4 regions of the Labrys sp. (in: a-proteobacteria) genome follow, and region 1 is predicted to be linked to each of the others. Evidence: predicted binding sites of a transcription regulator. Region 1 holds the regulator's gene; each other region holds the start of a gene.
What was found. Region 1 encodes LexA, which represses DNA repair genes until DNA is damaged. Its sites were predicted from a motif close to TGTTCNNNNTGTGTTCNG; they were not measured.
Positions count from the first base shown of each region.

Region 2: QM672_RS11725 (ImuA family protein) is a predicted target of LexA. The motif match lies at 1,690-1,707, and genes of this name have one in related genera.
Region 3: QM672_RS08030 (YifB family Mg chelatase-like AAA ATPase) is a predicted target of LexA. The motif match lies at 4,907-4,924, and genes of this name have one in related genera.
Region 4: recA (recombinase RecA) is a predicted target of LexA. The motif match lies at 5,484-5,501, and genes of this name have one in related genera.

Region 1 covers NZ_JASGFM010000018.1:54,883-62,532, forward strand. The annotation lists gene trpE (anthranilate synthase component I) at 1-482, shown strand, start outside; gene QM672_RS17170 (hypothetical protein) at 501-980, shown strand; gene QM672_RS17175 (anthranilate synthase component II) at 1,186-1,812, shown strand; gene trpD (anthranilate phosphoribosyltransferase) at 1,812-2,822, shown strand; gene trpC (indole-3-glycerol phosphate synthase TrpC) at 2,828-3,631, shown strand; gene moaC (cyclic pyranopterin monophosphate synthase MoaC) at 3,628-4,131, shown strand; gene glp (gephyrin-like molybdotransferase Glp) at 4,128-5,348, shown strand; gene lexA (transcriptional repressor LexA) at 5,461-6,183, shown strand; gene QM672_RS17205 (pentapeptide repeat-containing protein) at 6,212-6,895, shown strand; gene QM672_RS17210 (molybdopterin-binding protein) at 7,007-7,213, opposite strand; gene QM672_RS17215 (hypothetical protein) at 7,430-7,650, opposite strand, start outside.
Region 2 covers NZ_JASGFM010000010.1:68,122-75,771, reverse strand. The annotation lists sul1 at 1-15, shown strand, start outside; gene QM672_RS11730 (SulP family inorganic anion transporter) at 85-1,569, shown strand; gene QM672_RS11725 (ImuA family protein) at 1,732-2,517, shown strand; gene QM672_RS11720 (Y-family DNA polymerase) at 2,432-4,150, shown strand; gene QM672_RS11715 (error-prone DNA polymerase) at 4,147-7,476, shown strand; gene QM672_RS11710 (endonuclease III domain-containing protein) at 7,487-7,650, shown strand, end outside.
Region 3 covers NZ_JASGFM010000006.1:11,050-18,699, reverse strand. The annotation lists gene QM672_RS08055 (GNAT family N-acetyltransferase) at 1-855, opposite strand, end outside; gene QM672_RS08050 (Pr6Pr family membrane protein) at 980-1,624, opposite strand; gene QM672_RS08045 (Pr6Pr family membrane protein) at 1,692-2,345, opposite strand; gene QM672_RS08040 (hypothetical protein) at 2,479-2,817, opposite strand; gene QM672_RS08035 (hypothetical protein) at 2,893-3,120, opposite strand; gene QM672_RS08030 (YifB family Mg chelatase-like AAA ATPase) at 3,313-4,851, opposite strand; gene QM672_RS08025 (DMT family transporter) at 5,000-5,923, shown strand; gene QM672_RS08020 (lipase family protein) at 6,123-7,337, shown strand; gene QM672_RS08015 (NUDIX hydrolase) at 7,491-7,650, opposite strand, start outside.
Region 4 covers NZ_JASGFM010000061.1:3,905-11,554, forward strand. The annotation lists gene metE (5-methyltetrahydropteroyltriglutamate--homocysteine S-methyltransferase) at 1-372, opposite strand, end outside; cobalamin riboswitch at 637-835, opposite strand; gene QM672_RS30695 (fumarate hydratase) at 1,145-2,785, shown strand; gene QM672_RS30700 (porin) at 3,151-4,326, shown strand; gene QM672_RS30705 (NAD(P)-dependent oxidoreductase) at 4,398-5,315, opposite strand; gene recA (recombinase RecA) at 5,631-6,704, shown strand; gene alaS (alanine--tRNA ligase) at 6,918-7,650, shown strand, end outside.

The DNA.
Region 1 (7,650 bases):
TGCTCGACCTCGGCCGCAACGATGTCGGCCATGTCTCGGCCGTCGGCAGCGTCACGGTAACCGATCGCTTCTTCATCGAGCGCTACAGCCATGTGATGCACATCGTCTCGAATGTCGAGGGCAGCATCGGCCCGGGCCACGACGCGCTCGATGCGCTGGCAGCGGGCTTTCCGGCCGGTACCGTCTCGGGCGCGCCCAAGGTCCGCGCCATGCAGATCATCGACGAGCTCGAAAGGGACAAGCGCGGCCTCTATGCCGGCGCCATCGGTTATTTCGGTGCGGATGGCCAGATGGATACCTGCATCGTGCTGCGCACGGCCCTGGTCAAGGACGCCACCATGCATGTCCAGTCCGGCGCCGGCATCGTCTACGACAGCGTGCCCGCGAGCGAGCATGCCGAATGCGTCAACAAGGCCAAGGCTCTGTTCCGCGCTGCCGAAGAAGCCGTCCGCTTCGCCGGCCAGCCCGGACGGGGACAGTAAGGCAGGCGGACGACATCCATGGCTAAGTGGCCCGGCGCCCGGCGATCAGCCCTGCTGACCTTCGGGGCCGCCTATGTCGTGCTCTTCGCCGACTTCTATCTCTACCTCTATCCAGGCGGCTTGCAGGCCATCGCCTTGATGCTGGCGATCGCCCTGCCCGCCCTGGGCGCCGCCTATGGCATCTTCTTCTTCCATTGGCTCTTCGAGAGCGAGCGCTCTGCCCCCTATGCCGACTATGGTTTCGGTATCTGGCTGATCTCCTCGCTCGCCTCGCTGATCTACATGGCCGTCTTCGCCGGTCTGGGCGCGCTCCTGCCCTATGGCCTGGAGAGGCTGGAGCTGTTCGGGAACACCGTGCAGATGATCGCCTCGCGCATGACCTTGGCCTCGGACTATTTCGAGCCCGTAGTAGGCCGCAATCTCGCGCTTTTCATCCTGCTGGAGGTGTTCGCCTGCGCCTATGGCAAGAAACACGGCATGCGCCTGCGTCGGCCTTAACTTCCCAGCGTTTCGCACAGCTGAAGCGCTTTGTCGGACGACGCAATGCCTCGAATCGCAAACATGCATCCAAACAAGGAGTTAGAGACGAGGGGTGTTTCTGCCAAAACACGCCTTGCGCCGGGGAACCGCTTGACCCGCTGCCTCCTGACGCCTAGTCGTGATGGCTCCAAAGGAGGCTAGAGCCGTGACGACAGACCGTTCCATGACCGTGACGCTGATCGACAATTATGACAGCTTCACCTGGAACCTCTGGCATTATCTCGGCCAGCTGGGTTGCACCGTCACGGTTCATCGCAACGACAAGGTCAGCGCGGACGAGGTGATCGCCGCGGCGCCCGATGCGATCGTGCTCTCGCCCGGCCCCTGCACCCCCACCGAAGCCGGCATCTGCTGCGAGCTGATCGAGAAGGCCAAGGACAAGATCCCGCTCTTCGGCGTCTGCCTCGGCCACCAGGCCATCGGCCAGGTTTTCGGCGGCGACATCGTGCGCCTCGCCATTCCCATGCATGGCAAGATCTCCTCGATCAATCATCGCGGCCGCGGCGTCTTTCGGGGTTTGAACGGCCCGTTCATGGGCACGCGCTATCACTCGCTCGTGGTCAAGCGCGACAGCCTGCCGACCGATCTGGAAGTCACCGCCGAGACGGACGACGGCGTCATCATGGGTCTGCAGCACAAGAGCGCGCCGCTGCATGGCGTGCAGTTCCATCCGGAGTCGATCATGTCGGACCATGGCCACCGCATCCTCCAGAACTTCCTGGAGCTGGCGGCGGAATGGAACGCCAAGCATCGGGCCCAGGAAAACCGGAACGAAAGCGAGCATGCGTGATGGACGGTTTCAAGCCCTATATCGGCAAGGCTGCCGCCGGTTCGCTCACGCGCGAAGAAGCGGCTGAAGCCTTCGACCTTCTGCTCTCCGGGCAAGCGACGCCCTCGCAGATCGGTGGCTTCCTGATGGCGCTCAGGGTCCGCGGCGAGACGCCGGACGAGATGGCCGGCGCCGTCAGCGCCATGCGCGCCAAGATGCTGACGGTGGAGGCCCCCGAGGACGCCGTCGACATCGTCGGCACCGGCGGCGACGCCTCCGGCTCCTACAATGTCTCGACGGCCGCTTCCCTGATCGTGGCCGGCGCGGGCGTGAAGGTTGCCAAGCATGGCAATCGCGCCCTCTCCTCCAAATCCGGTGCCGCGGACGTGCTGACTGCGCTCGGCGTCAACATCGAGCTGAAGCCCGAGGGTATCGCCCGCTGCATCACGCTGGCGGGCGTCGGTTTCATGTTCGCGCCAGCCCATCACGGCGCCATGAAGCATGTCGGCCCCACCCGCGTCGAACTCGGCACGCGCACGATCTTCAACCTGCTCGGCCCCCTGTCCAACCCCGCCGGCGTCAAGCGGCAATTGCTCGGTGTCTATGCCCGCCAATGGTTGCAGCCCATGGTCGAGGTGCTCAAGACCCTGGGATCGACGCGCATCATCGCCGTGCATGGCAGCGACGGGCTCGACGAAATCACCACCACCGGCCCCACCGAGATCGTTTCCCTGGAGAACGGCGAGATCAGCCACGGCGTCATCACGCCCGAAGAGGTTGGGCTGCGCGTTGCGACACCCGAGGATCTCAAGGGCGGCGACGCCGCCCACAACGCGTTGGCGTTGCGGGCCGTTCTCGAAGGCGAAAAGACTCCCTATCGGGACATCGCCCTCCTGAATGCCGGCGCTGCCCTGCTCGTGGCGGGACGCGTGCCGAGCCTGGCGGATGGGGTAACCCTCGCCCGCGAATCCGTCGACAAGGGCAAGGCCCTAGCAACGCTCAACCGTTTGGTTGAAATTTCCAACGCGTGAGTGCCATGGCCACCATTCTCCAGAAGATCGAAGCCTATAAGCGCCGCGAGATCGAGGCAGCGAAGGCGGCATGCCCGCTGCCGGAGCTGATCAAGCTGGCGGACCGGGCCAGTCCCGTACGCGGCTTCCAGAGAGCTCTGCAGGCCAAGCTCGACGCTGGCAATACTGCTTTGATTGCCGAGATCAAGAAGGCGAGTCCGTCCAAGGGCCTGATCCGCGCCGATTTCGACCCTCCGGCACTTGCCCGCGCCTATGAAGCCGGCGGAGCAGCCTGTCTTTCCGTGCTGACCGACGAGCCCTCCTTCCAGGGGCGGCCCGAGTTCCTCACCGCGGCACGTGCGGCGGTATCGCTGCCCGCCTTGCGCAAGGACTTCCTCTACGATCCCTACCAGGTGGTGGAAGCAAGAGCCTGGGGTGCCGACTGCATCCTGGTGATCATGGCCAGCGTCACCGACGCCGAAGCCCGTGCGCTGATCGCGGCCGCCAAGGACTGGTCCCTCGACGTGCTGTGCGAGATCCACAATCACGACGAGCTCGAGCGGTCCCTCACGCTCGATGTCGGCATGATCGGCATCAACAATCGCGATCTCAACGACTTTGTCACCCGCCTGGAGACGACCGAGACACTGGCGCCGCTGGTGCCCGGCGATCGTCTCCTGGTCGGCGAAAGCGGCATCTTCACACCCGGCGACGTCCAGCGCCTGCAGAAGGCTGATGTGAACACCTTCCTGGTGGGCGAGAGCCTGATGCGCCAGGCCGACGTCGCCGCCGCCACGCGTGCCCTGCTGTCTGTGGACCAGGCGGCATGAGCCGGCAAAATACGAATCCTAGCCTTACCCATCTCGACGCCTCCGGCGAGGCGAACATGGTCGATGTTTCGCAAAAGGCCGTGACGAGCCGCACCGCAATTGCCGAAGGGCGGGTGGTGATGCAGCGCGAGACGCTCGACCTCGTCTTGTCGGGTGATGCCAAGAAAGGTGATGTTCGCGCCACGGCCCGCATCGCCGGTATCATGGCCGCCAAGAAAACCCATGAACTCATTCCGCTCTGCCACCCGCTGCTCCTCAGCAAGGTCGCCGTCGAGATCGAGCCCGACACCGCTCTGCCCGGTCTGACGGTGCGGGCGACAGCCAAGGTCGCGGGTCAGACCGGCGTGGAGATGGAAGCGCTGACCGCTGTTTCCGTCGCCTGCCTGACCATCTATGACATGGTCAAAGCCGCCGACCGGGGCATGCGCATCGAGGCGATCAGGCTCGTAGAGAAGTCCGGCGGCAAATCCGGCGATTGGCATGCGGAGGAAAATCCATGAGCCTGCTTCCCGTCGCGGACGCGCTGGCCAAGGTGGTTGCCGGCGTCACCCCGCTTCCTGTCGAAACCGTGCCACTGCACGCCACGCGCGGACGCGTGCTTGCTTCCGCCATCACCGCGCTGAGAACCCAGCCCGGTTTCAACGCCTCGGCCATGGACGGCTATGCAGTACGCGTGGATGACGCCAAGCAGGGAGCCAGCCTCGAATTGATCGGCGAGTCTGCCGCCGGGCATGGCTATGCCGGTCGGGTCGGCGAGAACCAGGCCGTGCGCATCTTTACGGGCGCGCCCGTACCTGACGGCGCCGACACCGTGGTGATCCAGGAACAGACCCGGCGCGACGGCAATCGCGTCATCCTGGAGGCCACGGCCAAGCCCGGCCAGCATATCCGGGGCCGCGGACTGGATTTTGCCGAAGGCCGTGAGGCCCTGAGGCCTGGAACCGTCATCGGCCCCCGCGATATCGCCCTCGCCGCCGCAATGAACCACCCTGGTCTGCCGGTCCACCGCCGCCCCAAGGTCGCCATCCTCGCCACCGGCGACGAACTGGTATTGCCCGGCCAGGCCATCGGCGAAAACCAGATCGTTGCCTCCAACAATTTCGCCATCCGCGCCCTTGTCGAGGCCGAAGGCGGCGAAGTGCTCGACCTCGGCATCGCCAGCGACGACTTCCCGGCCCTGGAAGCCGCCATCAAGCGAGCTCGCGCCGAAAAGGCCGATGTGCTCGTCACCATCGGTGGCGCCTCCGTCGGCGATCACGATCTGATCCAGACCGCGTTGACCCGCGAAGGCATGCGGCTCGGCTTCTGGAAAATCGCGATGCGGCCAGGCAAGCCGCTGCTGCATGGGCGGCTCGGCGCCATGCACATCCTCGGACTGCCGGGCAATCCGGTCTCCTCCGTGGTTTGCGGCGTCCTCTTCCTGGTGCCGCTGCTGCGCGCGTTGCTTGGCCGTTCCGACGCCGGCCCGCCACGCCGCAAGGCCGTCTTTGCCCGCTCCTGGCCGGCCAACGATGTCCGCGAGGACTATATACGGGCCCGCTTCCTGCTTGACGATACGTCAGACATCCTCAAGGTGGAGCCATTGGCACTGCAGGATTCGTCGCTCGTCAGCGTGATGCAGCATGCCGACTGCCTGGTGATCCGGCCGCCCTTCGCACCCGAAGCAAAGGCGGGTGAGACCTGCGAGATCATCGATCTCCGTGCGGCCGGCTATTGACCACGTCTTTAACCTGAACTTCATTGTTGCAGAACACAGTAGGAACATGTAGCACTGTTCTTGTTTTGTTTACATCTTCACCGTGATTCGCGGCCGCCACGACGGGATAGCCATGCTGACCAAGAAACAACATGAATTGCTTCGGTTCATTCATGAGCGCCTGAAGGAACAGGGTGTGCCTCCTTCCTTCGATGAGATGAAGGAAGCACTGGACCTCAGGTCCAAGTCCGGCATTCACCGCCTGATCATGGCGCTGGAGGAGCGTGGCTTCATTCGGCGCCTGCCCAACCGCGCCCGTGCGTTGGAAGTGGTGCGCCTGCCCGAATCGGCAGTGCCGAGCGGTGGCGGCCTGTCGCTCGCCTCTTCCCAGCGTGGTTTCCGCCCCAATGTAATCGAGGGCAATCTCGGCAAGGTTCGCCCCGTCAGGCCTGAAATTGACGACGAGGTCGGCCGGCCGGTCCTCGTCCCGGTGATGGGGCGTATCGCCGCCGGCACGCCGGTCTCCGCCATCCAGTCCAAGAGCCACACCATCAGCGTCACGCCGGAAATGTTGTCCTCCGGCGATCATTTCGCCCTGGAAGTGCGCGGCGATTCCATGATCGAAGCCGGTATCTTCGACAATGACACCGTGCTTATCCGCCGCCAGGACCACGCCGATACCGGCGATATCGTCGTGGCACTGATCGACGACGAGGAGGCGACACTCAAGCGCCTGCGCAAGCGCGGAGCCTCCATCGCACTGGAGGCCGCCAATCCGGCCTATGAAACCCGTATCTTCGGGCCCGACCGGGTGCAGATCCAGGGCAAGCTGGTCGGTTTGTTCCGTCGCTATTGAGCGTGGCCGACATCGTGGCTTGCCGGCTATGAACGCGCTTCGCGCGATCGCGAACTGCAGCTTGCGGCGCCGCGATGTCGAAAACCTGCTCGCGGCGAAGCTTCCGCATTCCCTCGTCGATTGCGAGATGGAGGAATGCGATCTTTCGCGTCTCGATCTCTCTCATTGGGCCTTCGAGCGCTGCAGGCTCAGAAACGCCAAGCTGGTCGGCGCCAGGCTTGCCAATACACTCTGGCGCAACTGCAAGGCGAGCGGCGCCGATTTCCGTGGCACGGACCTGGAGGAAGCGGCGTTCCGCACCGGTGATTACAGCAATACCAGCTTCCGGCGCGCCAAGGCGGCCTCGACGGCTTTTACCGGTTGCAAGCTGACCGGGGCGGACCTCTCCGAAACCTCGGGGCTGGGGCTGGTTTTCGAGGAAGTTCTGCTGATGTCGGCCAAGCTGCCGGCCTTTTCCTTCCGGAAGAGCGTGCTGCGTCGCCTCGACTTCACCCAGGCCGATTTGCGCCAATGTGATTTTCGCGAGGCGATCTTCGAGGAATGCAGTCTGCGTGATGCCAATCTTGTCGATGCTCGCTTCGAGGGTGCCGACTTGCGCGGTGCCGATCTCGGCGGGCTGAAGCTGGCAGACACCCGTTATTTCAAGGGCGCCACGATCTCGAAAGGCCAGGCCGGCCAATTGCTGGCCGAACTGGGCTTGCGGATTGCCTGAGAGAGCCTCCGGAATTCGCAGGCTAATCCGCTCGACACCAGGCAACCAGGAGTGCTCGAACCACTATTCGCCCGAGCACCGCCGAAGGTCGTCATGAACCGGGAAGACAGGTCAGTCGACAGCAATCATGACGTCTGAGGCCTTGATGACGGCATAGGCATTCTGGCCGGGCTTGAGATTGAGGTCGTCGACGGCCTCATTGGTGATCGACGCAGTAATGATGGTGCCGTTGACCTCGAGCTGGATGTGGGAGGTCGTCTGCCCCTTCGTCACGCTCTTGATCGTGCCCTTGATCTGGTTGCGGGCGCTGATTTTCATGAAACTTCCCTTGGCGACGCGAAAGACGCGATCATCATCATTCCTGAAGCAATGTCCACCGGCAAATACTGGTGAAATTAGCGTGGCGGTGGCCCCTTCCAGACGGCGGGTACGATCGGGGTAACCGCCTCAAAACGCGCGATCGTTACCCCGAAAATTGCGGGCGGAGGCCCATGGGGCCGCCACCTTCTCGCTCAGACGCGATGCAGCCAACGCTCAGGTGAGGCCGATGATGTCGCTGCTTTGCAAATTGACCGTGCCCTGGATCGCGATCTGAAAATCCGCCTTCTTGTCACCATTTATATCGCCCTGCAGCATGGTCTGCCCACCCTGGAAGATATAACGCAGTTCACCCGACGAGCCGGTGAAATCGCTATTGGCGATCAGGCTGTGGAACTCCTGAAAACTGAGGTCGATTTTGTCCTCGCCTTGGGTGA
Region 2 (7,650 bases), on a different contig from region 1:
ATCCGCCGGATAACGCAAATGGCGCGACAGCATCATCCAACCCGTTTCAGCGGGTATGGCCGCATGTCCCTTGCGAATTTTCTCATGAACAAATTGTCTGCCTATTCCCGGGAATGGTTTTCCAATCCGCGTGGCGACGTGCTTTCGGGCATCGTCGTCGCCCTTGCCCTGATCCCCGAAGCCATCGGCTTTTCGGTGATCGCGGGCGTCGACCCCAAGGTCGGCCTCTACGCCTCCGTGGTGATCGCCTGCGTGATCGCCTTCACCGGCGGGCGCCCCGCCATGATCTCGGCGGCCACCGCCTCCACCGCCGTGCTGATGACGGGCCTCGTACGCGACCACGGCTTGCAATATCTGTTCGCGGCCACCATCCTGATGGGCGCGTTCCAGATCATCGCCGGCTTCCTCAAGCTCGGCCGGCTGATGCGCTTCGTCTCCCAATCGGTGATGACGGGCTTCGTCAACGCCCTGGCGATCCTGATCTTCCTGGCCCAGCTGCCCGAGCTCGTGCATGTACCGGTGGCAACCTATGGCCTGATCGCCCTCGGCCTCGCCATCATCTATCTGTTTCCCTATGTCACCAGAGCCATTCCGGCACCTCTGGTCGCGATCGCCGTGCTCACTGCCATCGCCTGGGGTTTCGGGCTGGACGTGCGCACGGTGGCCCATCTGGGCGAGCTTCCCTCCACTTTGCCGAGCTTCGGTCTGCCTGAGGTGCCGCTGACGCTGGAAACGCTACGGATCCTGACACCGGTGGCGCTCACTCTGGCGGCCGTGGGCCTGCTCGAATCCCTGCTCACTGCGCAGATCGTCGACGACATGACGGATACGCCGAGCAACAAGAACCGCGAATGCGCCGGCCAGGGTATCGCGAACATGGCCTCGGCCCTGTTCGGCGGCATGGGCGGCTGCGCCATGATCGGCCAGTCGGTGATCAACGTGTCCTCCGGTGCGCGCGGCCGCCTGTCCTCGCTGGTGGCCGGTGGCTTTCTCCTGATCCTGCTGGTGGCGCTGCAGGATCTGCTCGCCATCGTGCCGGTCGCCGCCCTGACGGCGGTGATGATCATGGTCTCGATCAACACCTTCTCCTGGCGCTCGCTCCTGCAATTGCGCAGCAACCCCGTGCCTTCCTCGGTGGTGATGCTGGCAACCGTCGGCACCGTGGTTGTAACGGCCGACCTCGCCAAGGGCGTGCTGGTTGGCGTGCTCCTGTCGGGCGTGTTCTTCGCCGGCAAGGTCTCGCGCCTCAGCCGCGTGCGCTCGACCCTCTCGGCCGACGGCAAGGAGCGCGTCTACCGGGTCGAAGGCCAGATCTTCTTCGCCTCGGCAGGCACCTTCAGCGACGCCGTCGATGTGCAGGAACCCGTCGAGCGGATCGTCATCGACGTCGGGGCGGCGCATTTCTGGGACATCTCGGCGGTCGGCGCACTCGACCGCATCGTCCTCAAGGCGCGCCGCCACGGGCGCGAGGTCGAGGTCGTCGGCCTCAACGAGGCCAGCGCCACCCTGGTGGAACGCTTCGCCGTGCACGACAAGGAAGGCCAGCCCCGCTCCCTGCCCTCGCATTGAAGCGCGCTTCGTAAGGCCTTTGAAATCAGGGGACTCTGCCATCTCGTGATGGAAGAGTCCCTTTACCATGCCGGGCTCTTTCCCGCCCCGATGGAGCGCGATCAAAGACTCTGCTTGAAATGTTCTTGTTTTGTTCTAGTCTGAGCGAAACGGATCATAGCCATGACGATACGCGTTCCCCCTCCTTCTGTCCTCGCCGGCCAACGAGCCGAGAAGCTGGCGGAATTGCGTGCCCTGCTGCCCCGGCTCGACCATGTGCATGCCGATGCCGGCGTGCTGCCTTTTGGCATCGGGGCGATCGACGCGCGCCTGCCGGGTGGCGGCCTCGCCTTGGACGGCCTGCATGAAATTGCGCCGCAAACCATTTTCGACAATGGCTGCGCACTGGGTTTCCTCGCCTCCCGCCTGTCCCTGCGCCAGGCCAAGGGCATGGTCTGGCTGGTGACCTCGCCGCGCGGCCTGGCCGGCCTCGGGCGGCTCTACGGCCACGGCCTCAACGCCCTCGGCCTCGACCCCGCCGGGCTCATCATGGCCGCGGCCGGCGACGAGACCGAGGCCGCCTGGGCCATGGAGGAAATCCTGCGCTCCGGCGCCGCCGCGGCGGTGGCAGCCGTGACGGGCGGCGGCATGGACGCCGCCACCAGCCGACGCCTCCAGCTCGCGGCAGCCTCCGCCCCCTGTCCTCTCTTCCTTCTGCGCCCGCCTTTGGCCGCGCCTTCCCTGGCCGCGATCACCCGCTGGCGCATCGGCGCGGCCGCCGGGCCGCGCGATCGTTTCGGCCTTCTCACCGCCTGGCGCTGGCACGTTCGGCTCGAGCGCAGCCGCAACGGGCAAAGCGGATCCTGGCTCATGGAGTATGACCATGCCTCGCATCGTCTCGATCTATCTGCCACGCTGGCCGATCCAGCGCTTTCTCGTCGCCCAGAGCAACGCGCCAAGGTCGCTTGATACGATCGATGCTCATTACCCCTTCGTCCTGACGGTCGATGCCGCCGGAGGCCCGCGCATTGCCGCCGCCAGCAAGCCGGCCGAGATCGAGGGCCTTGCCGCGGGCGGGCTGGTCGCCGATGCGAGAGCCAAGGTGCCGGGGCTGCAGACCCGCCCGGCCATGCCGGAGGCCGATGCCAGGGCCCTGCACCGGCTCGGCCTATGGGCGATGCGCTATACGCCCTCCGTGGCCCTCTATCGCGAGGCCGACGGGGCCGACGGCCTGTTCCTCGACGTCACCGGCGCCAGCCATCTGGCGGGCGGCGAACAGACGCTTCTTGCCGACATCGTCAAGCGCCTGCGCCATCTTCGCCTCGGTGCGCGCGTGGCGCTGGCCGACACGCCGGGCGCGGCCTGGGCACTCTCCCGCTTCCATGCCCAGAACGGCACTGTCATCGCCGAGGACGGCGATCCCGGCCCGGCCCTTGCCGATCTGCCCCTGGCGGCCCTGCGCCTTGGCGACGTAACAGTCCAGACCCTGCGCCGCCTCGGCTTCACCCGTATCGGCGATCTCATCGGCAAGCCGCGCGCCCCCTTCGCCGCGCGTTTCGATGCGATCCTGCTCAAGCGCCTCGACCAGGCCATGGGGCGGCGTGAGGAAGCCCTCGCCTTGATCGAGCCGCCGCCGCTCTATCATCGCAGCCGCCAGCTCCTCGAGCCGGTGGTGAGCCAGGCGGCCGTGGTGCATGTCGCCGCCCGCCTGATGCAGGACCTGGTTCCCGCCCTCGTCGCGGGCGGGGTGGCAGCACGCGCCTTGCAGTTGCGCCTGTTCCGGGTCGATGGCGAGGTGCGCACCATCCATATCGGCCTTGCCGCCGCCACGCGCGATCCGGCCCATATCGCCAGGCTGGTGGAGCTCGACCTGGAACGGCTGGGCGAGACCATCGATGCCGGCTTCGGCTTCGAGACCATCAGCCTGACCGCCACCGTCACCGAGAAATTCGGCCAGCGTCAGAGCCGCCTGTCCCTCAAGGAAGGACGCCGGGATGCGCCGCCGGCCGATGCCGCCGAACGCCGGGCCGAGTTGATCGACGCCCTCCGCCAGCGCCTCGGCCCCGGCAGCGTACAGCGGCTCCATCCCGTCGCCCGGCACGATCCGGCCTTTGCCGAGGAGGCACGCGATGCCGCCGATCCCGAGCCAACTTGGCCGGCGGCCGATGGCTCGCATCAGCGGCCGCCTCTGTTCCTCGACCAGCCCGAGCCCCTGCAGATTCTTGCGACCAGCCCGGAAGGCCTGCCCGACCATGTCCGTTGGCGTGGCTCGTCCCATCGCATCACCGCACTGCAGGGGCCGGAGCGCATCGCCGGTCCCTGGTGGGAAGCGGCTCCCCCGGCCCTGCCCGACAAGCCGGGCAAGGAGGAATATGGCTGGGGCAAGATGGGGGAGGAATCGCCTGCCCTCCCCGACAGCGAAAGCCCTAAGAGCCAGAAGCGCAACCGCTTCGAGGATGGGGAAGCCACGCGTGAGCGCGCTGTCCTGCTGCCCGCGCCGACCCGTCAGGACTATTACGTCGCCGAGACACAGCACGGCCAGCGCTTCTGGCTCTGCCATGACGGCCGGCAGAACTGGTCCCTGCGAGGGCTGCTGGCATGAGGTATGAAAGAGAGGCCTATAGCGGCCATGCCGTCATTCCCGGCAGGGCGAAAGACCAGGCGCTTCCTGCGGATTTGCCGGCCCCTGCCCCACCTGCCTATGCCGAATTGGCCGTCACCACCAATTTCTCCTTCCTGCGCGGCGCCTCCTTCCCGCAGGACATGGTGCGGCAGGCCCACAGGCTCGGCCTGGCCGGCATCGGCGTCGCCGACCGCAACTCCTTCGCCGGCGTGGTCAGGGCCCTGCGCGAAGCCAGGAAATATCCGTCCCTGCACTATCTGCCCGGCGTGCGCCTCGTCACCGTGGATGGTTTCGAGGCCATCGCCTATCCCACCGACCGCGAGGCCTATGGCCGGCTCTGCCGCCTGCTCAGCGACAACAACAAGCGCATGGTGCGCGCGAAAGGCGAGTGCCAGTTCGGCTTCGAAGCCATTCTCGCCGCCTGCGAGGGGCAGAAGCTGATCGTGTTGCCGCCCGACACGCTCGATCCCCTCTTCGTCGCACGGGCAACCAGACTGGCCGAGGCCGCGCCAGGCTCCATCTATCTCGCCGGCAGCCACCGCCTCAAAGGCGACGAGCCCCGCCGCCTCGGCCTGCTCGCCGAGCTGGGCGAAAGGATCGGCGCCCCGATGGTTGCTATCAACGATGTGCTCTACCACGTCCCGGCCCAGCGGCCGCTCGCCGACATCCTCACCTGCATCCGCGAGAAATGCACCTTGGCCGAAGCCGGCTTGCGGCTCGAAATCAACGAAGAGCGCCATATCAAGTCGCCCGCAGAGATGGCCGTTCTCTTCGCCGATCATCCGCAGGCCTTGGCGCGCACGCTCGAAATCGTGGAGGCGTGCACGTTCAATCTAAGGGAGCTGAAATACGAATATCCGGACGAACCCATTCCGCCAGGCAAAACCGCCCAGCAACACCTGGAGGACTTGGCCTGGGCCGGTGCCAGGAAGCGCTTTGCCCGCGGAGTGCCGGAAAAAGTCGTCAACGCCGTTCGCGCCGAACTCGCTTTGATCGCCAAGCTGGAATTCGCGCCCTATTTCCTCACCGTGCATGACATCGTCGATCATGCCCGCAATACCCTCAAAGTCCTCTGCCAAGGACGCGGTTCGGCCGCGAACAGCGCCGTTTGCTATTGCCTGGGCATCACCGAGGTTAATCCTGAAGAAACGGAACTGTTGTTTTCGCGTTTCATCTCTGAAAACCGCGGCGAGCCACCGGATATCGACGTCGATTTCGAGCATGAACGGCGCGAGGAAGTCATCCAGTACATTTATGATCGCTACAAACGTCATCGTGCGGCAATCTGCTCGACCGTCATTCATTACCGTTCCAGGCGGGCGGTGGGCGAAGTCGGCAAGGTATTAGGCCTGACGCCGGACGTGACGGCGGCGCTGTCGAAGACGGTCTGGGGCATGGGCATGCAGACCTGGACACCCAGTCGGGTGCGCCAGGCGGGCCTCGATCCCGACAATCCGGTGATCCGCCAGGCGCTGCATTTCACCGCCGCCCTCACCGGCTTTCCCCGCCATCTGTCGCAGCATGTCGGCGGCTTCGTGCTCACGCGCGAGAGGCTTGATGACACCGTGCCCGTCTGCCACGCCACAATGGCGGACCGTACCTTCGTCGAATGGGACAAGGACGACATCGACGAATTGGGAATGATGAAGGTCGATGTTCTGGCGCTCGGCATGCTGAGCTGCATCCGGCGCGGGCTTGACCTGCTCGAACGTCATTACGACCGGCGCCTCGGCGCGATCGCGGCCCTGCCCCGCGACGATGAGGCCACCTACGACATGCTGTGCAAAGCCGATTCCGTCGGCGTGTTTCAGGTCGAGAGCCGGGCGCAGATGTCGATGCTGCCGCGCCTGAAACCCCGGAAATTTTATCACCTCGTCATTGAGGTCGCGATCGTCCGCCCCGGCCCGATCCAGGGGGGTATGGTACACCCCTATCTCAGGCGGCGAGATGGTCTCGAACCCATCATCTTTCCCTCACCTTCTCCCGAGTTCGGGAAAAAGGACGAGCTTGAGGACGTGCTGGGCCGCACGCTCGGCGTTCCCCTCTTCCAGGAACAGGCCATGGAGATCGCCATCAAGGCCGCCGGCTTCACGCCGGACGAGGCCGATGGCCTGAGACGCGCCATGGCGACCTTCCGGCACACCGGCACGATCGGCAACTACAAGGAGATGTTCATCGGCGGCATGGTGCGCCGTGGCTATGAACAGGCCTTCGCCGAGCGTTGCTTCAGCCAGATCGAGGGCTTCGGCGAATATGGCTTTCCCGAAAGCCATGCCGCCAGCTTTGCCGTGCTGGTCTATGTCTCCGCCTATATCAAATGCCACTATCCCGACGTCTTCTGCGCCGCCATCCTCAACAGCCAGCCCATGGGCTTCTACCAGCCGGCGCAGCTGGTGCGGGATGCCGAAAATCACGGCGTCGAGATCCGGCCCGTCGACGTCAATTACAGCGAATGGGACTGCACGCTGGAACCGGCCGGCGACCCCACCAAACACCGCTTTGCCGTGCGTCTGGGCATGCGGCTGGTCTCCGGGCTGAAGAAAGACGAGATCACGGCAATGGCCGGCCGGCGCGGCAACGGCTTTTCCAGCCTGGAGCGCTTCGGCACGGCAAGCGGCCTGCCATTGGCGGCGATGCAGAAACTGGCGGAGGCCGATGCCTTCCGTTCTCTCGGCCTGGACAGGCGCGAGGCGCTCTGGGCGGTGCGTCGCTTCGAGACCATCGGCATCGGCGCTACCAGGACGAGCCGGGACATGCCGCTGCTGGCCGCCGATTTCGACGATGCCCTGTTCCCCGAGCCCGCCGTCGCCCTGCCCGTGATGTCGCAGAGCGAGCATGTGCTGGAGGACTATCAGTCGACGGGCCTGTCGCTCAAGGCCCACCCCTGTTCCTTCCTGCGCCCGCAATTGCAGCATCTCGGCGCCATCACCAACGAGGCGCATCGCGAGGGTAAGTTCAAGCAGGACAGCCTCGTCACCGTCGCCGGCCTGGTGGTGACGCGCCAGCGCCCCGGCACGGCCAGCGGCGTCGTCTTCATGACCATCGAGGACGAGACCGGCATCGCCAACATCATCGTGTGGTCGCGGACCTTCGAAAGGAATCGCCGTGCGGTGATGAATGCCCGTTTCGTCGCCATACGCGGCCGGCTGCAGCGTGCCAGCGACGTGGTGCATGTCATCGCCGAGGAAGTGCTCGACCTCTCCGCCGAACTCGCCCGCCTGCGCGACATGTCGGATGGCGCTTCACCACCGCCGCCGCCAGCTCAGCTTGAACTCAGCCTGTTCAAGAGCCGGGATTTCCATTGAGGAATTGGGCATGCCTGCCATCCGGGAGCAGATCCAGCTCGGGCTCGATTTCGGCCGAGAGGAGCCCATTGCCGTGCTGCGCGAGCGCCTGCTCGCGGCCTACGGCCCGCAGCGCCACGCCCGGCGACACACGCCGCCCGAGCAATTCGTCAAGGCACTGATCAGCTCGGAGAC
Region 3 (7,650 bases), on a different contig from region 1:
CAGGACCACCAGCACGTCGGTAGTGCCGAACTGGTGGTCGACCACTGCGCCGTCGCCGAAAGTGGCGCCGAGGCGCAGATAGCCCTTGATCAGCGGCGGCAGGGCATGCAGCGCTCGCTTGACGTCGATGCCTTCCTTGGCGATGCGGTTCATCGAGACATAGCGCTCCGGCACGGCCTTGACGCGCCATTCGCCCTCGGCGGCAGCATGGTGGTGCAGGAAGGCGAGCGGCAGGGCAAGGCGGCTTGGGTCGGTGCCCTCCAGGCTGGCGCAGCCCAGCATCACGTCGATCTTGTGATGCAGCACATAGGTCCAGATCCCGTGCCAGAGCAGTTCCACCGTGCGCTTGTTGCGATAGGCCGGCAGCACGCAGGAGCGGCCGAGCTCGAGGAAGCGGCGGCCGGGATGGGCGGCTATCAGCGGCTCGATGGCATATTCGCCGGCCGAATAGAAGCCGCCATGGCGCTCGGCCACGTCCTGGCGCAGCAGGCGATAGGTGCCGACCACGCGGCCGCCCGGCTTGCCCAGCTTGGTGGGAGCATCATGGTCGATCACCAGCAGATGATCGCAGAGCGTATCGTAATCGTCGCGGTCACGCCTGGAGATCAGGGACAGCGCGTCGGGAATGGCCGCCATCTCCTCGTAGAACACTTGATAGCGCAGCTTCTGCGCCTTCTTCACGTCCCTTGCGGTCTCAGCCAACCGCACTTCCAGGGAGCCGATGCGTCCGAGAGTCATCGGCAGACCGATATTCTCGATGCGACGCTGGCGCAAGGCGGGCTTCAGCCGGCGGCGCGGCGCCAAGGGCACGATGCCGGCCGGCAGCCTGCTGCCCCAGCCGCGCGGATTGATCATTGCAAACAAGCCTTTCGGCGTCGTCGTCGGCATCTTCAGCCCCTGCCCGAATCCCCATCGGAGCAGCATCATCACAGTTTTCGCACGGATTTGTGACAACAAGCCGCAGTATCGCGTTACCTGATCAGGCAGGCTCTTTCGGCGCCATGGCTTGGTCGATCGCCACCACGATCAGGCCGAGGGCAAGGAAGCCCGCCAGGATGACGAGGCCGTTGGCGAGGGCGCCGCCATAGCCGAGGACCGTGACGTCGGCGAAAGGGTAGAGATAGCGGCCGGTCAGGGCGCCGTAGAGCAGCGAATAGGCGACATAGAGCAGGGGGTAGAGCATCCATGCCAGCGGGTCGCGCCAGCTCAATCGTCCCTTCGGCACGAAGAGGAGCCAGTAGAGCACATACAAGACCGGAACGACGCGATGCAGCACGCTGTCGACGGCAAGCGTCAGGCCGCTCATCGGGCGCAGCCCGGTGAGAAGGGCGGCGAAGATCACGCCGACCACGAAGATATAGATGGCCACGGCTGCCCGGGTTCCCGGCCGGGTCAGCAAGCCGTCGCGTTCTCCCAGAAGGGCGCTGGCCCCGGACACGATCGCCACCAGCGTGTTGGTGAGCACGGTGAAGTAGCTGAAGACGAGGATGACGCCCTCGAGCGCGCTGCCGCCCCGCGCCTGCACGGCCTCGATGCCCAGCAGCACCTGCAGCAGCACGGCGGCGCCTGCGATGAGCGCGATCATCGCTGCGAAGAGGCGCCCGAGCCCTGGATTGCCTGTCACGACGTACCTCGCCGTGGCTGCGATCCGCAGCTTAGCAATGGATCCATCATCATGATACCGTCAAACGTCATTGCCGGGCCCGGATGGCGGAGCCGGCGAGTGCGCGATCGAGTGCTACCAGCGCGAGGCCGAGGCCGTAGAAGGCCAGAAGGATGAGGGCAGCATTGGCGAGGGCGCGGGGATAACCGAGCACCGGCACGTTGGAGAACGGGTAGAGATAACGCCCCGTCAGAGCACCATAGATCAGCGAATAGACGACATAGAGCGCCGGAAAGGCGAGCCAGGCCAGCGGATCGCGCCAGGCCAACCGGCCCTTTGGCACGAAGATGAGCCAATAGAGCGTGAAGAGCACCGGCACCACCCGGTGCAGGGCGATGTCGACGGGGACGGCGAGGCCCGTCAACTGCCGCAACCCGGCGAGAAGCACGGCATAGATCACGCCGACGATGACGATGTAGACGGTGACGGCCGCCCGGGTCGAGGGCCGGGTCAGGAATCCATCAGCCTCTCCGCGCAGGGCGCAGGCGGTGGCGACGACGGCCAGGATCACATTGGCCTGCAGCGTGAAATAGCTGAACACGGTGACGAGGCCGTCGAGCGCCGTCCGACCCTGTGCCATCACGAAGGACGTTACGATCCAGGCACGCAGAACGACGGCGAGCCAGGCCGTGACGGCGATCAGCGCCGCAAAAAGGCGTCCGGCTGCCTGGCTGCCCGTCATGAATCACCTCGATCGCTGCTGCGGCTGGCAACCCAGTCTAAAGCATCGAGCCGAAAAGTGGACGCCGGTTTCGCGAGAACGATGCGGCCACAATAACTTACGGCCTCGGCCGAGGCTGGCAAACCCGCAGCGGTCAATAGGGATCGCTGCGTTCGAGGATCTCCTGGCCCATCAGCACGCAGTCGCCCGGGATCTGGGCGTAGATCAGGCGCATGCGATACTCGCCCTTGTAGATCGAGCCCTCGACCTCGATCACATCGAAACGCCCCTTGCCGACCAGGGCGCCGACGGTACCGATCGCCTTGACGCTATCGGCATCGACGCGGGCGCGGTCGTCATTGTCGGAATGGAAAGCCAGCAGCTTGGTGGCCTGCTTCACCGCGGCATCGGCGCAGCGGGGGCGGGGAGCGGCCAGGGAAGCGGTGGTGCCGGCGAGCAAGGCAAGGGAGGCGAGAAGGACGGAAATGCGCATGACATGTCTCGGGTGAACATCGGCTGGGTGGTGTCTGCAGATAGCGGCTTGGCGGCCGCGTCGCCAGCGTGCCGATCAATCCACCCGGCTGCTGACATCCACGATCTCCTGGCCCAGCATGGTGCAGCGGCCCTGCGCATAAAGAATACGCACGCGATACCGCGCGCGATTGACGAAGCCGACCACCTCGATCACATCGAGGCGGTCACCGATCTCGGGGCGCTTGATCGGTGGCAGCACGCGGATCGGCAGTTCGCTCAAAAGAGCGTAATCGAGCGAAGTCCCGTAGTTGAAGGCGATCAAGGCTTTTGCCCTGCGTCCGGCATCTCCCATGCAGGGATGCTCCGCCGCCATCGCCAGGCCTGACGAGAAAGCTGGCGAGAAAGAAAGGGCAGCAGCGAGAAGCAAAAGGGAAGAGCGCAAGAGGATCACCTTTGAAGGAGTGGCGGATGCCATCGATAATCCGTCATTCTGCCGCTGATGGTGCGCTTTCGCTCACGCCAGCACCGTCGCCCTGTCCGTCCGCGCCCGGTAGCTCAGCGCCTCGGCGATGTGGATCCGGCCGACATCGGCCTCGCCGTCGAGATCGGCCAGGGTGCGCGAAACGCGCAGCACGCGGTGGAAACCGCGGGCGGACAGGCGCATGGCCTCCGAGGCGTCGCGCAACAGCTTGGTGGCGGCCGCATCGGGGCGGGCGACCTCCTCGACCACATTGACCGGCACGCTGGCATTGGTGGAGCCATCGGGCAGGCCAAGCGTGCGATAGCGCCGGGCGGCGCGGTCGCGGGCCTCGGCCACCCGGGTCGCCACCTCGGCCGACCCCTCGGCCGGCGGCGGCAGGATGAGATCGGCGGCGGAGACGGCGGGCACCTCGACGACGATGTCGATGCGGTCGAGCAGCGGGCCGGAGATGCGGGCCTGGTAGTCGGCGGCGCAGCGCTCCACCGGCCCACGCCGGCAGGCGAAGCCGGGATCGTTGGCCTTGCCGCAGCGGCACGGGTTCATCGCCGCGACGAGCTGGATCCGCGCGGGATAGGCAACGCGGGCATTGGCCCTGGCGATCACGGCCTCGCCCGATTCCAGCGGCTGGCGCAGGGCATCGAGGGTCTGCGGCGCGAATTCCGGCATCTCGTCGAGGAAGAGCACGCCGTGATGGGAGAGCGAGACTTCGCCCGGCCGGGCATGGATGCCGCCGCCGATCAGCGCCGCCATCGAGGCCGAATGATGGGGCGCGCGGAAGGGGCGCCGGCTGGTGAGTTCGCCACCGGCGAGCTGGCCAGCCACCGAATGGATCATCGAGATTTCCAGGAGCTCCGCCGGCACCAGGGGCGGCAGGATCGAGGGCAGCCTTGCCGCCAGCATCGACTTGCCAGAACCCGCCGGACCGATCATCAGGAGATTATGCGCGCCGGCTGCCGCCACCTCCAAGGCGCGCTTGGCGGTCTCCTGGCCCTTGATGTCCCTGAGATCGGGCAGGGTGGCCGGCGCCGCGGCGATGCGCGGCTGCGGGCGAGAGAGCAACTGCGTGCCCTTGAAATGATTGACCAGCTGGATCAGGGAGCGCGGGGCGAGAATGTCCATGTCGGGGCCGGCCCAGGCCGCTTCCGGACCGCAGGCGGCCGGGCAGATCAGGCCGAGCCCGCGGCCATTGGCGGCGACGGCCGATGGCAGCACGCCGGCGACCTTGGTGATGGTGCCGTCGAGGCCGAGCTCGCCCAGCACGCAGTAGCCCTCCAGCGCATCATGCGGAATGGCGCCGATGGCGGCCATCACCCCGAGCGCGATGGGCAGGTCGAAATGCGAGCCTTCCTTGGGCAGATCGGCCGGGGCGAGATTGACGGTGATGCGCTTGGCCGGCAGGGCCAGGCCGGCGGCGGTCAGGGCGGCGCGCACCCTTTCGCGCGCTTCCGACACCGCCTTGTCGGGCAGGCCGACGATGGTGAACACCACCGAACCGGTCATAATCTGGACCTGCACGTCGACCTGGCGCGCTTCCACGCCCTCGAATGCCACCGTCGCGACGCGCGATACCATCTCGTTCTCGTTTCCCCATCAACCCCGCCGACGATAGCGGGGAAGCGCGGCATCGCCAAGCAAAATGAGAACAAAACGTGACTATCGGTGCTCGACAGTTCGGTGAGCACCGAAACATTCGGCTGCGGTTCCAGCTAGGCAGGAGGGCATGAACAGCCTCGATGAGAACGGGAACGCGATGGCCGGCATGGCGAACATGGCAAACCAACCGGTGTTGCTTCTGGCGCTTTCTGCCCTTTGGGGAGCGTCCTACGCCTTTATCAAGGTCGGCGTCGAAACCATTCCACCGGTCACGCTGATCGCCGCCAGGACCCTGATTGCAGGAGCCATTCTCGTCGCCGTCCTCCGGCTGCGCGGGCTGGGATTGCCGGCGGATCGGCGGATATGGGAGCGCTTCGCTCTTCAGGCCTGCCTCAACAGCGTCGTGCCTTTCACCCTGATCGCCTGGGCCGAACAGACGACCGATGCGGGCCTTGCGACGATCCTGAATTCCACCTCGCCGATCTTCGCCTTCCTGCTGACGGCGGCGCTCACCCGCCACGAAGCCGTCACCGGCCGCAAGCTGTTCGGCGTTGCGGCAGGGCTGATCGGAACCTGCCTGATCGTCGGCGTGGAGGCGCTCGGCGGCTTCGGGCATGAAATGGGCGCGCAGCTCGCCATCGTCGCCGCCACGCTCTGCTATGCCGGCGCCGCGATCTTCAGCAAGTCCTTCAGGGGGCTCGATCCGATGATACCGGCCGCCGGCTCGCTGGTCTCTGGCGCGATGGTCCTGGTGCCGGCCAGTCTCATCGTCGATCGCCCCTGGACCTTGGCTCCCAGTGCCACTTCCGTGCTGGCTCTCCTTGCGCTTTCTGTTTTCTCGACGGCTGTGGCTTTCGTGATCTATTTCCGGCTCGTGCAAACGCTCGGTTCCGTCGGCACGACCGCACAGGCTTATCTTCGGGTGCCGATCGGTGTTGCGATCGGCGTCCTGTTTCTTGGAGAAACGTTATCCTCGACGGCTTGGGCGGGCCTGGCCTGTGTGGTCGTCGGTGTCGTCGCCATGACGATGCCAGCCCGAAAGCTCGGATGATAAGCCTCGCCTTGGCTCTTCAAGCCCATGCGATTCGAGGAATGGTGAGTCTGTCTCTCATAACCTTTCGGTTATGTCTGGCGGCCAACATACTATTTGTAGCGATTTCCGCCCTCTGCGACATTCCCCCAAGCTCTGCATCCTCTGCCGCCAAACAGGCCATGAGGAAAAACAAAAGAGACAGATTGGGGAGGCGCGCATGAAATTGTCATATGCCCTTGCGGTTATCGGAGCCTTGCTGTTGTCGGCCCTGGCGGCCGGCCCGCTCGCAGCAGCTCCGACTTCCTCGATGGAACCCAGGACCGGTCCTCAGGGGTCAGCCTTCTGGGACGACGTGCCCACCGAGGTGCCGGCCGGCGCCAAGCGCGGTGACATCTATTGGGTGCAGCAACGTTTCGACGCTCCAAAGGGCGCCAAGGCCTGGAACGTCGTCTATGTGACGGAAGGGGCCGATGGCAAGCTTACCTATGTGTCCGGCGAGATCTACCTGCCAGCCGCCTCCAGGAAGCAGCCTGGGCACCTCGTGCTCTGGAACCACGAAACGGCCGGCATGCAGGATAGCTGCGCGCCCTCCCGGCGCAGCCTCGTCGACAAATGGGGCATTCGCATCCCCGCCCTGGAGCAGATGCTGGACAAGGGCTTCGTGGTCGTCGCCAGCGACTACCAGGGGCTGGGCACGCCCGGCTCCACGGCCTATCTCAACGGCGCTGCCCAGGCCAAGGCCTCCCTGGACGCGGTACGCCTTGCCCAGACGTTTCCCGGCGCGGATGCCGGGCCGCGCTTCGTCGAATATGGCTGGTCGCAAGGCGGGCAGACATCGCTCTGGCTTGCCCATCTCCAGCAGGCCTACGCCCCCGAGCTCGAATTGCTCGGCGCGGGGGAAATCGCCCCGGCTTCCCGGCACTGGGATCTGACCGAATACGACCTGACCACGACAGCCACGGGTGGCTATTATATCTCCCGCATGGTCGGCCTGCGGGTCGGCCATCCCGAACTCGCGCTGCGGGATGTGCTGTCGACCGACGGACTGGAAATGCTCGAACATCTGAGCGCGGGCTGCTGGGCGATCGCGGAGAAGACGGAGGGGAAGCCGACCACGCTCTTCGCCAATCGCGATGGCCTGCAGCCGGGCAAGCCCTGGCGCCAATGGCTGGAAGCGAACGATGCCTTCCTGCCGGTCAGGAACGTGCCGTTCGTCTTCTTCCAGGGGGACAAGGACATTGCCGTGCCCGTCGAGCTCAACCGCAAGGTTGCCCGGGATCTTTGCCAGCAGGGCGTGACAGTCGACTACCGCGAGAGCAAGGGCCTCGACCACGAAAACATCGTGCCCGTCGCTGTCGCGGCCCTTCCCGACTGGTTCGCCGATCGCTTCAAGGGCGTTCCAGCACAAAGTGCCTGTGCCGGGATACCATGAGGCCGGTACGCGGAATGCCGCCCCTGGCCGTCCCATATCTGCTCGAAAACCAGGAGATCGCAGACTGGGCTTATCGAGTGAGTCGATAGCACTGGCTCGCCTGCCGGTCACTTGCACTGAACCGGTGCCCCCGATGGCGACGCGCGAAACGCTTCAGCGTTTCATTCCCTGCAACAACGAGGACAGTCCCGGCTCCTCGACGACGAGGGCCGCATCGGCCGGCAGGACCCAGCGCACCTGGCGCTGGCCGATCTCCTTCCAGGTCGGCAAGGTCGCATTCACATGCAGAGGGTAGACGCAGACCTCGACAAGA
Region 4 (7,650 bases), on a different contig from region 1:
ATGGCCGCCGTGGCTGCAGCCCGCATGGTCGCGATCGTCATGGCCGCGATCGTTACGGCCCTGGCTGCCGCGCGCCATGGCGAAATAGGTCGAAAGCGGAACGGGGCCGCCTTCCCAGCCATAGTGGCGGGGAATGACGCCGGCCGTCGCACTCATGTCGAGAACCTGGTCGTAGAGCGAAAAGTCGTTGGAGGGGATATGGGTGACGCCGAGGAGGCTCTGCCGGGCCCAGTTGCTGGCGCGCAGCTGGGCTGCCGTCGAGAGCAGGGCGGTTTCGTCCTGCTTTCCGGCCCAGAAGGCCTCCAGGGCCGTCTTGAGTTCGCGGCGTGGGCCGATGCGTGGCGTGCCGAGCGTCGAAATGGGAATGGACATGCGTGTCTCCGGCCGGTGACCTCTGGCGGTCCCGGTTCGCGATGAGTGAATGGGTCGAGGCGGAGGAGCGGCGTGCGGTCAGGGCACGCCGCAACACATTCGTCGTCGGACAGCCGGATCGACGGCATCGTAACGCATGATGGCAGTTTGAAGCTTGAACATCGGCAGACCCCATGAGAACTGGGGGCAAAGGCCGTACGGGAGCGCCTGACGCGGCCAGGGACACCGGCTCTGTCATGCAACCACCGGGACACCCCGCCCGAGGACGTTTACGTTCGTCGGGGCAGGTCTCCTGGCTCACGGCTCACCGAACCTGCCAGCCTTCCCACCCGCGTGAAGCAGGCAGTGGCATGATGAGGCAAGCTCTCGCCGTCTACAGTTGCGGGGGCAGCGCCGGCATCGCACCGGCTTCCCTCTTAGCTTCCATTGCGAGAATGGAAGAACCTCGACCACGACAGCAAACGACAAGGTGTCTCGGAAGTCAAGGGAGATATAAAGACATGTTTATGTGGGGATGTCATCCGTTCATGGAGTGTCCCTGGATCGCGACCTGGCGGCGGCCCTCGCCGGCTTCAATCGCAACCACAAGCCGGGTGTCCATGGTAGTGCCCGCCTGAGTGCTTCGTTGGGCCAAGCACGAATGGCCAGGGTGCCATCAGCATGGAACGATTCCAATTGATCGTAGGCAGCGGCGCGAAAAGCGACTACATCAGGGCCAAACCGGCGGCGCCCCGGCACCGCCTTGGCCCGTTCTGATCCGGAGATCCTCTCCATGCCTGCCGATTCCGCTTCCAATTCACGCTATCCCCATGTGCCGCTGTTTCCCCTGGGAGCGGACGAGACACCCTATCGCAAGCTGACCAGCGAGGGCGTGCGGGTCGAGAAGCTCGGCGGCAGCGAGATCCTGCAGGTCGATGGCGAGGCGCTCAGGCTCTTGGCCGAGCAGGCCTTCATGGACATCAATCACCTGCTGCGCCCCGGTCATCTCCAGCAATTGCGCAACATCCTCGAAGACCCCGAGGCGACCGACAATGACCGCTTCGTCGCCTATGACCTCCTCAAGAATGCCAATATCGCCGCCGGCGGCGTGCTGCCCATGTGCCAGGATACCGGCACGGCGATCGTGATGGCCAAGAAGGGCCGCAAGGTCTGGACTGACGGTGAGGACGAGGGCGCCATCGCCCAAGGCATCCGCGACGCCTATGAGAAGAAGAACCTGCGCTATTCGCAGCTGGCGCCGCTGTCGATGTTCGAGGAGAAGAACACCAAGACCAATCTGCCGGCGCAGATCGACATTTCCGCGGAAGGGGAGGAGGCCTACAAGTTCCTCTTCGTCGCCAAGGGCGGCGGCTCGGCCAACAAGACCTTCCTCTACCAGGCCACGCCCTCGATCCTGTCCAAGGACCGCCTGATCGCCTTCCTGAAGGAAAAGATCCTCACGCTCGGCACCGCGGCCTGCCCGCCCTATCATCTGGCCGTGGTGATCGGCGGCACCTCCGCCGAACTCACGCTGAAGGCGGTGAAGCTGGCCTCGGCGCGCTATCTCGACAGCCTGCCCACCGAGGGCTCCGAACTCGGCCATGCCTTCCGCGACCTCGAGCTCGAGAAGGAAGTGCATAAGCTCACCCAGTCGCTCGGCGTCGGCGCCCAGTTCGGCGGCAAGTATTTCTGCCACGACGTCCGCGTCATCCGCCTGCCTCGCCACGGCGCCAGCTTGCCGATCGGCCTTGGGGTTTCCTGCTCGGCCGACCGCCAGGCCATGGGTAAGATCACCCGGGACGGCGTCTTCCTGGAGGAACTCGAGCACAATCCGGCGCGCTTCCTGCCCGAGATCGACGAGAGCAAGCTCGGCGGAGCGGTGGTGAAGATCGATCTCAACCAGCCGATGTCCAATATCCTGGAGACCCTGTCGCGCCATCCGGTGAAGACGCGTGTGTCGCTGACGGGGCCCATCATCGTGGCCCGTGACCTCGCCCATTCCAAGCTGCGCGAACGGCTGGAAGCGGGGGGAGGGCTGCCCGACTACCTCAAGAACCACCCGGTCTATTACGCCGGCCCGGCCAAGACGCCGGCCGGCTATGCCTCCGGCTCCTTCGGCCCCACCACGGCGGGCCGGATGGATAGCTATGTCGACCAGTTCCAGGCGGCTGGCGGCTCGATGGTGATGCTGGCCAAGGGCAACCGCTCCGCCCAGGTCCGCGAGGCCTGCGCCAAGCATGGCGGCTTCTATCTCGGCTCGATCGGCGGCCCGGCCGCGCGCCTCGCCCAGGACTGCATCAAGAAGGTCGAGGTGCTCGAATATCCCGAACTCGGCATGGAGGCGGTCTGGCGCATCGAGGTCGAGGACTTCCCGGCCTTCATCGTCATCGACGACAAGGGCAACGACTTCTTCAAGGAACTCAACCTCGGTTGAGTTCGCTCATCCCCACTTTTTCGGCGAGGCCTCTTCCTGAAAAGGGAGGGGCCTTTTTCATGCACGTCTTGCGTGCTGTTGCGAATTCGCAACTGTCATGGACAAAGCCCTTTTGTGTCAGAACGGTGACTCACCTTAACATTGTGTAATGTCTCGCCTGGGAGGAAAGCTTCGATATCGCGGTGCACAACGACCGCGCCTCTTCGGTATGCCCAATATTGCTTTGCCGGCTTGCCGAAGAGAGAGGCCCTTTTGAAAGGGTCGACTTATGAGATCGGGGTATTTCCATGTCTATTCGTGCAATTTTACTCGGTGCCGGCGCCGGATTTCTTAGCATTGTTGCGGCTTCTGCCGCGGACTTGCCGATGAGCAAGGGCGAGGCTGTCGAATATGTGAAGGTATGTACGGCGTTTGGTCCGGGCTTCTTCTATATTCCGGGTACCGATACCTGCCTGAAGATCAGCGGCCAGATCCGCGCCGACTATTGGTTCGCGCAAGCGCCCAGCAATGCCACGGGCAAGCGCAACATCAGCCAGACGCAGTTCCGGACCAATGCCCGCATCCGCTTCGATGCGCGCACCCAGACCGATTGGGGCATGCTGCGCTCCTTCTTCGAACTCCAGGCCGAGTCGAACGCGGGTGCGGCTACGCATGACACCTTCCAGGTACGCCAGGCCTATCTGCAGTTCGGCGGCTTGACGGCCGGTTATGCCTGGTCGCCCTATGCCTTCTACGACCCCAATTATCAGGCCGAGTTCTTCGCGCCCTATTTCGGCGAGCAGGGCCGACGCAACCTGATCAGCTATACGGCGCAGTTCGACAAGGCCTACGCCACCCTGTCGATCGAAGACGGCCGCGATCATCGTGCCAATGCCTCGGTCTACGGCAACAATGTCGTGGTCAACGGCGTCACGGTTGCGGGTGGCGTGGGCGGTGCCCAGATGCCCGATATCGTCGGCGTCATCGGCTATGACGACAACAAGAACGGGTGGGGCCGTTTCCAGGTGATGGGCGCCCTTCATCAGAATCGCAGCGCAACGGCCGGCTACAGTACGAAATATGGCTATTCGATCGGTGTTGGCGGCAACGTCAACCTACCGGTTCTCGAGGGCGCCTACATCGCAGCCGAAGCGAGTTACGCGGACGGAGCGGTGAAATATCTCGGCGTCGGTGGTTCCCAGCCGAACGGCTCGTCCACCCTGGGCTTTGGAGGCACGGACGCCTACATAACCAACGGCGCGATCCATGATCTCGATAGCGCCAAGGGCTTTGCCGTGCAGGGCGAGGCCGGTCTCAACGTGACCAAGAACCTGCAGGCCATCCTGTTCGGCGGCTATCTGCACTTCGACGCACCGCGCATCGCGTCCAATATCACCGACAATTTCAACTACTATGTCGTTGGCGGTCAGGTGAACTACACCGTGGTCAAGGGCTTCATCGCCGGCGCCGAAGTCTGGTACCAGAACAAGGACCCGGAAGGGCTGAACAGCAAGACGGTTGACGCCGTCGGTGCCGGCGTGCGCTTACGCCGTACCTTCTGACCTGGTTTATACAGGTGGAAACATGACGCCGCGCTCACGAAGGAGCGCGGCGTTTCGCATCTGGTGTCCGGTCAGTTCTGGTTGGCCGGGACGAGATCGGTGCCGTTCAGGCGGCCGATATAGTCGGTGAGCATCGGCACGTAGCGCTCGGTGCCGCCGGCGGCCATCGCCACCCCGAACGAGTTCTTCACCGCATTGCCGATCGGATTGACCAAGCCGGCGGCGTCCGCCATCGCCTCCAGATAGGTCAGGTCCTTGAAGGCATTGGCGATGGTGAATTTATGCGCATTCTCGTCGCCCTCCAGCACCCAGCGCGAGAAGGTCTGGTAGAAGCCGCAATCCATGCGCCCGCCGCGAATGACGCTGTCGAAGCGCTTGGGCGTGATACCGACCTTCTGCGACAAGGCGAGGGCCTCCGCATAGAGGGCGGCATAGCCCAGCGACACGAAGTTGTTGAGCAGCTTCATGCGATGGCCGTCGCCCGTGCCGCCGATATGCACGATGCGTCCGGCCCAGGTCGATATCACCGGCTTGAGGCGCTCGAACAGGGCGTCGCTGGCGCCGACCATGGTGTCGAGCGTGCCTTCCCAGGCCTCCTTCGGCGTGCGGCCGAGCGGGGCATCGGCATAGTCGATGCCGGCTTCGGCGAGTTCGGCAGCGAGCGCCAGGGTCGAGTTCGGATCGGAAGTCGAGCAGTCGACGACGACGGAGCCCGGCTTCAGGCCGGCCTTGAGCCCGTCGGGACCCCGTATCAGTGCTTCGACCTGCCGCGAGCCGGTGACGCACAGAAAGACGATGCTGGAAGCGGCGCCGATCTCGCGCGGGTTCTTGGCTTCCTTTGCGCCGCGCGCCACGAGATCCTCCACCGGCGCTCTGTTGCGATGCCCCATCACCGTCAACGCATAGCCCTTCTCCACGATGTTCTTGGCCATGCCATGGCCCATATAGCCGACTCCGATGAAGCCGACGCTTTCCTGCGCATTCGTCATTGCAATCGTCCCGTTTCCTGTCCCGCATTTGCCGATCGGGTTGCCGGCGCATCCTGGCGGCGAGGAGTTTGGACGGGGAGGGCCTTGGGGCGCAAGCCTGATCGGTGCAATGGTATGATGATTTATCGCAAGCCGCCCGGTGATCAGCCTTTGTTAAATAAGAAATTTGAGAACAAAAATAGAACTTGCGTTAACGAGAACAAAATGGGTACATAGCGCCACGGGGCTTCGAATTGCGACAAGATTGCAGCCCGGTGTTGGAAATTGATTGGTCCGGATGACGAATCCGTTCGTGCTTGATAGGGAAACGGGCATATGAGTCAGACGCAGCTGCGCTTGGTCGAAGGAAGCTCCATGGACAAGACGAAGGCGCTCGACGCCGCCCTATCACAGATCGAACGCTCCTTCGGCAAGGGCTCGATCATGCGGCTCGGCAAGGGTACCAAGACGATGGAGGTGGAGGCGATCTCCACCGGTTCTCTTGGTCTCGACATCGCGCTCGGTGTCGGCGGCCTGCCCAAGGGCCGGGTCATCGAGATCTACGGGCCGGAATCCTCGGGCAAGACCACGCTGGCGCTGCATAGCGTCGCCGAGGCCCAGAAGAGGGGCGGTGTCTGCGCGTTCATCGACGCCGAACATGCGCTTGATCCGGTCTATGCCCGCAAGCTCGGCGTCAATCTCGATGAATTGCTGATCTCGCAGCCCGATACCGGCGAGCAGGCGCTCGAGATCTGCGACACGCTGGTGCGCTCGGGTGCGATCGACGTCATCGTGATCGACTCCGTCGCGGCGCTGACGCCCAAGGCCGAAATCGAAGGCGAGATGGGTGATGTGCAGCCAGGCCTGCAAGCCCGCCTGATGAGCCAGGCGCTGCGCAAGCTGACGGCCTCGATCGGGCGTTCCAACTCGATGGTCATCTTCATCAACCAGATCCGCATGAAGATCGGCGTGATGTATGGCAGCCCGGAAACCACCACGGGCGGCAACGCCCTGAAATTCTACGCCTCGGTCCGCCTCGACATCCGCCGTATCGGTGCGATCAAGGACAGGGAAGAGGTGGTCGGCAACCAGACCCGCGTGAAGGTGGTCAAGAACAAGGTGGCGCCGCCCTTCAAGCAGATCGAATTCGACATCATGTATGGCGAGGGCGTCTCGAAGGTGGGCGAACTGATCGATCTCGGCGTCAAGGCCGGCGTGGTCGAGAAGTCCGGTGCCTGGTTCAGCTATGAGAGCCAGCGCCTCGGCCAGGGCCGGGAGAACGCCAAGCAGTTCCTCAAGGACAATCCGGATGTCGCCGACAAGATCGAGGGCCAGATTCGCCAGAATGCCGGCCTGATCGCCGAACGCATCCTCGACAATATCGATCCGGCGGACGCCGAGGACGATTGAGGCGGCTGCCGTCCCCCGCAGGTTCGGGGAGCGATCCTTGCCGCTTGGTCCTGAAAAACCCGCCTGTCAGGCCCGGCAGGCGGGTTTTTCGTGAATGAGCGCCTCGACAGGCCGAAACAGCCTCGCTACAACGCCCCACCACCATGATTGCTGGCCAGGCCGTAAGGAAGGGACCAGCCAAACAGGCACTTGGGCCAAATAGGCAAATTGGGCATGAGCGGCGTCAACGAGATCCGATCCACCTTCCTCGACTATTTCGTGCGGAACGGCCACGAGGCCGTGGCGTCCTCGCCGCTGGTGCCGCGCAACGATCCGACCCTGATGTTCACCAATGCCGGCATGGTGCAGTTCAAAAACGTCTTCACCGGCATCGAGAAGCGTCCCTATTCGCGCGCCGCGACTTCGCAGAAATGCGTACGCGCCGGCGGCAAGCACAATGATCTCGACAATGTCGGCTATACGGCCCGGCATCACACCTTCTTCGAGATGCTCGGAAACTTCTCCTTCGGCGACTATTTCAAGGATCGCGCGATCGAGCTCGCCTGGAACCTGATCACCAAGGATTTCGGCCTGCCGGCGTCCAAGCTCCTGGTGACGGTGTTCTCCGAGGATGACGAGGCCCATCGGCTGTGGAAGAAGATCGCCGGACTGCCGGATGACCGCATCATCCGCATCCCGACCTCAGACAATTTCTGGCGCATGGGCGATACCGGCCCCTGCGGTCCGTGCTCGGAAATCTTCTACGATCACGGCGACCACATCTGGGGTGGCCCGCCCGGCTCGCCGGACGAGGATGGCGACCGCTTCATCGAGATCTGGAACCTCGTCTTCATGCAGTTCGAGGAACTGGTGGGCGGCGAGCGTGTCAACCTGCCGCATCCCTCGATCGATACCGGCATGGGTCTCGAGCGCATCGCCACCGTGCTGCAGAACAAGCACAACAATT